One region of the Rhizobium sp. NPDC090275 genome, then DNA from elsewhere that is predicted to be linked to it. Evidence: riboswitches for the same ligand, from Rfam matches in the RefSeq annotation. Region 1 holds a riboswitch; each other region holds the start of a gene.
What was found. A riboswitch is a leader RNA that binds a small molecule or an ion and turns the genes downstream of it on or off. The one in region 1 is predicted to bind cobalamin.
Positions count from the first base shown of each region.

Region 2: linked by a shared signal. The riboswitch ahead of cobU (bifunctional adenosylcobinamide kinase/adenosylcobinamide-phosphate guanylyltransferase) and the one ahead of ACIQUB_RS13000 (ABC transporter substrate-binding protein) in region 1 are both predicted to bind cobalamin.
Region 3: linked by a shared signal. The riboswitch ahead of bluB (5,6-dimethylbenzimidazole synthase) and the one ahead of ACIQUB_RS13000 (ABC transporter substrate-binding protein) in region 1 are both predicted to bind cobalamin.

Region 1 is NZ_JBIVYL010000004.1:395,321-397,580, forward strand. Features, by position in the region: gene ACIQUB_RS12995 (c-type cytochrome) at 1-381, shown strand, start outside; cobalamin riboswitch at 430-669, shown strand; gene ACIQUB_RS13000 (ABC transporter substrate-binding protein) at 914-1,945, shown strand; gene ACIQUB_RS13005 (FecCD family ABC transporter permease) at 1,987-2,260, shown strand, end outside.
Region 2 is NZ_JBIVYL010000001.1:751,248-753,507, forward strand. Features, by position in the region: gene ACIQUB_RS03600 (chloride channel protein) at 1-163, opposite strand, end outside; cobalamin riboswitch at 410-803, shown strand; gene cobU (bifunctional adenosylcobinamide kinase/adenosylcobinamide-phosphate guanylyltransferase) at 914-1,432, shown strand; gene cobW (cobalamin biosynthesis protein CobW) at 1,437-2,260, shown strand, end outside.
Region 3 is NZ_JBIVYL010000014.1:25,950-28,209, reverse strand. Features, by position in the region: gene ACIQUB_RS27520 (TolB family protein) at 95-928, shown strand; cobalamin riboswitch at 954-1,137, shown strand; gene bluB (5,6-dimethylbenzimidazole synthase) at 1,177-1,863, shown strand; gene ACIQUB_RS27510 (DUF2865 domain-containing protein) at 1,877-2,260, opposite strand, start outside.

The DNA of each region.
Region 1 (2,260 bases):
AAAAAACGCCCAATCCTTTCGATCTGTTCGATCGCCAGCCTGCTCGTCATGACATCCGCGGCATCCGCCGAGGATCTCGAGAATGGGCGGCGGGTGTTCAGGCTGTGCGTTGCCTGTCACACGGTCGATTCCGATCGCAACGGTTTCGGCCCGCATCTGAAGGGTGTCTTCGGTCGTGCGGCTGGAAGCTTGCCCGACTACCGATATTCAGATGCGATGAAGACGGCCGGTGCCGGCGGACTTGTCTGGGACGAGGCCGCGCTCTCGGAATTTCTATCCAGCCCGAAGAAGAAAGTGCCGGGAACGAAGATGAGCTTCGGCGGCCTCTGGACGGCTTCTGAAATCACCGACCTTATCGCCTATCTCCGAGCCAATCCCTAGATGCCGCAAATGTCGGCCCACCACGACTTGACGTCTCGGCGCCGGATCGCCTAAGTCACACTTGATGGTTCCCGAAGGGATGACTTCCGACGGGATTAATAGGGAACACGGTGCGGATGACCCGAATGGGGCCAAGACCGTGGCTGCCCCCGCAACTGTAAGCGGATTGCCTGATGTCCTTGTGGTGTTCGTCTTGAACACCATGCCACTGCGAAGCTCTTCGTGGGAAGGCAGATGTCGGGTGCATATTCGCAAGCCAGGAGACCTGCCGTCAAAATAGTGTCCACCATCCCGGACGGGGTTGTCCGGAGAGGAGCATCATATGATGGTTTTTGACGTCAGCCGCTGGCGCGGTCCCGCTTTATTCCCCTCCGCAAATCTCATGTCCGTGATCCTGCGCTAGCGTTCGCCGCCGCATGATGTCAGGCGAGCGCTTTGCTGTTTCGTCCTGCATCATCCGCGGCGGTCCCCGCTTCGAGTTTCACAGCCACAGCCAGTCGGCTGCGGGCTTCAGCCATACATGAGGACCAATATGAACCGCATCATCCTGCGAACCGCGCTGCTTTCGATCGCGACGGCTTGCGCTTTCACTACCTTTCTCCCCGCCGCCCATGCAGCGGCAACGACCTATCCGCTGACGATCACCAATTGCGGCCAGCAGGTGACATTCGACAGCGCGCCGACGAAGACGGTCTCGATCGGCCAGGGCATGACCGAAATTCTCTATTCGCTCGGCCTCGCCGACAAGATCGTCGGCACGGCGGTCTGGGTCGGGCCGGTGCTGCCCGCCTATGCCGAGGTCAACCAGAAGATCAAGCGGCTGGCCGACAATGATCCGAGTTTCGAATCCGTCGTCGGCCAGGAGCCGGACTTGGTTGCGGCCGAGTTCGAATGGCATGTCGGCACGCAAGGCTCGGTCGGCAAGCGCGAGCAGTTTGCAGGGCTCGGCATCAAGACCTATGTCTCGCCGGCCGATTGCGTCGCGAAGGTCAACACCGATGGTGGTGACGGCGTGCGCAGCGAGCTCTTCACCATGGAGCTGATCTATCAGGAGATCGCCGAACTGGCGGAAATCTACGACATCCAGGATCGCGGCGCGGCCCTGATCGCTGACTTGAAGAAGCGCGAATCGGATGCCGTGGCATCGCTCGGCGGGTCCGCGAAGGATCTGCCCGTCGCCTTCTGGTTTTCCAGCAAGGAAGTGCAAGGCGATGCCTTTATCGCCGGCAAGAACAGTGCGCCGGCCTATATTCTGAAGACGCTCGGCGCCCGCAATGTCGTCAGCACCGAGGAAGAGTGGCCGCTGGTCGGCTGGGAAACTATCGCGCAAGCTAATCCTGGTGTCATCGTCATCGCCACCATGGACCGCCGCCGCTATGCCGCCGACGATCCGAAGGTGAAGATCGATTTTCTTGAAAAAGACCCGGTCACCAGCCAGCTCGATGCCGTCAAGGACAGGCACTTCGTCGAGATGGATGCGCAGTCGATGAACCCGACGATCCGTACCATCGATGGTCTAGAACGCCTCGCCGCCGGCATCAAGTCCTTCGGTCTTTCCAAGTGAGGCACGCGTCGATAGCCCACCGAGGATGGAGAGCGCTGCTTGTGCTCTTCGTCCTTGCCGTCGTGGCATTGGGCTTTGTCATCAGTCTCGCCGTATCCATCGGCGAGATCTCCATTCCTGTCGGCACGACGGCCAAGGCAGTTACAAACCGCGTGCTTGGCACCGGCTTCGAACTCAGCCGCATCCATGAAGGCATCATCTGGGATTATCGCCTGAGCCGCGCGCTTGTCGCCGCCAGCGCCGGAGCGGCTTTGGCGCTATGCGGCGCGGTGCTGCAGGCGTTGCTGCGCAATCCGCTGGCTGAACCCTACGTGC
Region 2 (2,260 bases), on a different contig from region 1:
AGATGAGGCTCATGCCGGTGACGGCGAGGCCTGATGTGACGCCGATCAGCGCGCCGGCCAGAACCATGCCCATCTCGCTGCGCCTCAGGAGCGCGCGCATGCGCCCCGCATCGAGCAGTGTGTGTAGCGGGCCGAGCCGTCTAAGATTGATTTTCAGGCGCATGATGGGGAAACTAGGCGGGCGAAAGCCCGTTCAAGGGTGGTAAAGGAGGGGACATTTGCGGTGCTGCGCCGCATGCGCTGCAAATGCGGCAAAAACCCGGCTGACGCAACAAGTTTTTATGACATTAAGTCTCTGATAATAGACGATAAATCTGGTAGAGATGATCGTCTTGGTGTTTGATATCAGTCAATTTGGCTGGTGGCCGCGATTGGCGGTCGATTGACTTCGCAGCCGCGCTTGCCTAACCATGGATCGATAACGGATGGTTCCGGATCGCCAAAAGCGGTGCGGATGAAAAGGGAATGTGACGGGGTGGACCCAACCAGGGCGCCTTCATCACAGCCGACCCCGCGACTGTAGAGCGGTCAGGGTCTTCCGTCCGGCGTCGGATGCTCCCAAGCTGGCTGCCTGCGTGGTGCAGGCGGGCGAGGGGCTGAAGGCGGCGGAAAAGCCACTGGCGACGCAAGCCATGATCAACCGGGGTTGGACGCCTCCTTATCTACGAATCGTCCGCCTTTTCATGATTGCAGCCGGGAAGGCGAGGAAGAACCGATGGCACGATCGGGATGGCCTGCGTGGCTATTCCGATCGTCGCCTGGACCCGCGAGCCAGGAGACCTGCCAATCGTGCCGGGCGCAAAGCCCACCCCTGGGCAAGTGTGCCCAATGCCAGCACGGAGGTTGTCATGGCAGACAATGAGATTTTGGCGTCGGCGTCAGGCCGGACGCGCTCCTTTGAAGTCGTCCACGCATGACGACCGCATCCTCTACGCTTGTTTTAGGTGGCGCCCGCTCCGGCAAGTCGCGCTTTGCCGAACAGCTCGTCATCGACAGCGGCCTTGAGCGCCACTACATCGCCACCGGCCGTGCGTGGGACGAGGAGATGCGTGCGCGGATCGACCAGCACAAGGCCGATCGCGGTGACCTCTGGACGACGCATGAGGAGCCGCTCGATCTCGTCGGCCAACTTGCCGCGATCGACGGCGAGGGGCGGGCGGTGCTTGTCGATTGCCTGACGCTGTGGGTCACCAATCTGATGATGGATGAGCGCGATATGGCGGCGGAATTTGCGGCACTGGCCGCCTGTCTGCCGAAGGCCAAGGCGCGCCTCGTCATCGTTTCCAATGAAGTCGGCCTCGGCATCGTGCCCGAGAACCGGATGGCGCGCGAATTTCGCGACCATGCCGGGCGGCTGCACCAGATGATCGCGGCGGTCGCCGCGGATGTGTATTTTATCGCGGCGGGACTGCCGCTGAAAATGAAGGGTTGAATTGATGAACCAGCAAAAGATCCCCGCCACCGTCATCACCGGCTTCCTCGGCGCCGGCAAGACGACGATGATCCGCAACCTGTTGACCAATGCGGGCGGCAAGAAGATCGCGCTCATCATCAACGAGTTCGGCGATCTCGGCGTCGATGGCGAAGTGCTGAAGGGCTGCGGCGCTGAGAATTGCACCGAGGACGATATCATCGAGCTCACCAATGGCTGCATCTGCTGCACGGTTGCCGACGACTTCATCCCGACCATGAGCAAGCTCCTGGAGCGCGAGAACCGTCCGGACCATATCGTCATCGAAACCTCGGGCCTAGCTCTCCCGCAGCCGCTGGTCGCCGCCTTCAACTGGCCCGACATCCGCACGCAGGTAACCGTCGATGGTGTGATCACCGTCGTCGACAGCGCTGCCGTCGCCGCCGGCCGCTTCGCCGACGATCACGATGCCGTCGACGCCCGCCGCGTTGAGGACGAGACGCTCGATCACGAGAGCCCGATCGAGGAACTCTTCGAAGACCAGCTCACCTGCGCCGACCTGATCGTGCTCAACAAGACCGACCTCATCGACAGCGCCGGCCTTGCCCGCGTCCGCGACGAGGTTGCTTCGCGCACGGCGCGCAAGCCCGCGATGATCGAGGCGAAGAACGGCGACGTGCCGGCAAGCGTTCTGCTCGGCCTTGGCATCGGCACCGAGGAAGATATCGGCAACCGCAAGTCCCATCACGAACTTGAGCATGAGGACGGCACGCCGCATGATCACGACGAGTTCGACAGCTTCGTCGTCGAGCTCGGGCCGATCGCCGATCCGGCCGCCTTTGTCGAAAC
Region 3 (2,260 bases), on a different contig from region 1:
GATGAGGAGTGCCATTGCCGCGCGCGGGCGATCCTTGCGTGCCTTAATTAGCTGTCGTAGGTCATGGATATGTTCGCGTCAGAGGAGAGTTTGCATGCGCAGTTCCGTCGAGATCTACAACGTCAAGACGGGCGAGGCCCGTGTGATCTGGCAGACCGAGAGGTTGGTCGAAGCGCCCAACTACGCTCCTGACGGTAGCTATCTCCTGCTCAACGACGAGGGCCTGCTCTACCGGCTGGCGCTCGACGGGTCTGCCAAGGTGGCGCATGTCGATACCGGCTTTGCGACCGCCTGCAACAACGACCACGGGATTTCGCCCGATGGCAAAAGGATCGTCATCTCCGACAAGGTCGAGTTCGGCAAGTCGGCGATCTACACGCTGCCGATCGAGGGTGGGGCGCCGCAGCTGGTGACCACCAATCATCCGTCCTACTGGCATGGCTGGTCGCCTGACGGGAAGGACCTCGCCTATTGCGGCATTCGCGGCGACCTGTTCGATATCTACACGATCGACGTGACCGGCGGCGAAGAACGGCGGTTGACGCATGGCGAGGGCCGCAATGACGGGCCGGATTATTCGGCAGATGGGCGCTGGATCTATTTCAACTCCAGCCGCACCGGCCTGATGCAGATCTGGCGCATCCATCCCGACGGAACCGGCGTCGAGCAGGTGACGCACGACAATTACGGCAACTGGTTCGCGCATCCATCCCCGAATAACGACAAGGTCGTGCTGATTTCCTACGATCCCGATGTGTTCGACCATCCGCGCGACAAGCATGTGCGGATGCGGATCATGGATATGGACGGGGGAAATCTGACGACGCTGTTCGAACTCTTCGGCGGGCAGGGATCGATCAATGTTCCAAACTGGTCACCGGATGGTGATGAGTTCGCCTATGTGCGATATTTCCCGGTCGAGGTTTGAGCGATTGCACAAGTCACGGTTTGTCGGCATAGGTGGCGCGTCGGGTGCCCGCAAGCTTGCGGGAGAATCGGGAATTCGGTGCAAGACCGGAACGTGCCCAACGCTGTAAGGCCGACGTCTGCCGCTTGATGCCACTGGCGCTTTGCCGGGAAGGCGTGGCAGACGGATGACGCCAAGTCAGAAGACCGGCCCGACAATCATAGACTGACCGCCTGGACAGCGGCCGGTTGTGTTGTTGGGGATTGACGATGCGACCAGACCAATCTGGCTCTCTTGCGAGAGCTGGTGCCTTTTCGACGAGCGAGCGCGACGCCGTTTACAGAGCCATCGAGACCAGACGCGACGTACGATCGGAATTTCTGCCGGATGCCGTGCCCGATGACGTCATCGGGAGGCTGCTGGCTGCCGCCCATCACGCGCCGTCCGTCGGCTTCATGCAGCCGTGGAATTTCATCGTGGTGCGTGATCAGGCCGTGCGATCCACTGTGTGGGAAGCCTTTTCCAAGGCGAATGCCGAGGCGGCGGAGATGTTTTCCGGCGAGCGGCAGCAGGCCTACCGAAACCTGAAACTCGAGGGCATTCGCACAGCGCCCGTCGGCATCTGCGTGACCTGCGATCCGGATCGCTGCGGCGACGTGGTGCTGGGGCGTACGCATAATAGGCGGATGGATTCTTACTCCACCGTCTGTGCCGTGCAGAACCTGTGGCTTGCGGCGCGTGCCGAAGGCATCGGCGTCGGCTGGGTCAGCATTTTTCACGAGGCGGATTTGAAACGGGCGCTCGGCGTGCCTGATCGGATCGAGATCGTCGCCTGGCTCTGTGTTGGCTATGTCGACCGGCTCTACGAGGAGCCGGAACTCGCCGTGAAGGGCTGGCGGCAGCGGCTGCCGCTGGAAGAGCTGGTGTTTGCGGATCGCTGGGGCGGGGGCGAATAGCGCGCGACGCCCTCTACTGCTTCTGCGCCGGCGGTTGCTGGGGTTGGGCGCCCGGCATGGCGGGGTGTTTCAGGTCAATCGATCCCTGATCGCCCGCCAGAAACTGCGGACCAACTTGGCGCACCTTGCCGGCGCTGGGATCGTAGGGGCGATCGGGGACCTGCGCCTGCGGTGCGGGCTGTTGAGGTGTGGCCGGGCTCTCGGGCTTGGCGGCGGCGGTGTTCGGGGTTTCGATCGTGGTGATCGAGCTCTGAGGCGACGGGGCGCTCACAGACTGGTTGCGGCGCATCTGTTCGTAATAGGCGGGCAGATTGCAGCTGCAGGAGGATTTTTCACCGGGCTTGCGGTTCTTGTAGGCGAATGCGTTCGGCATGGCGCTGTAAGGCGCACCCGTTGA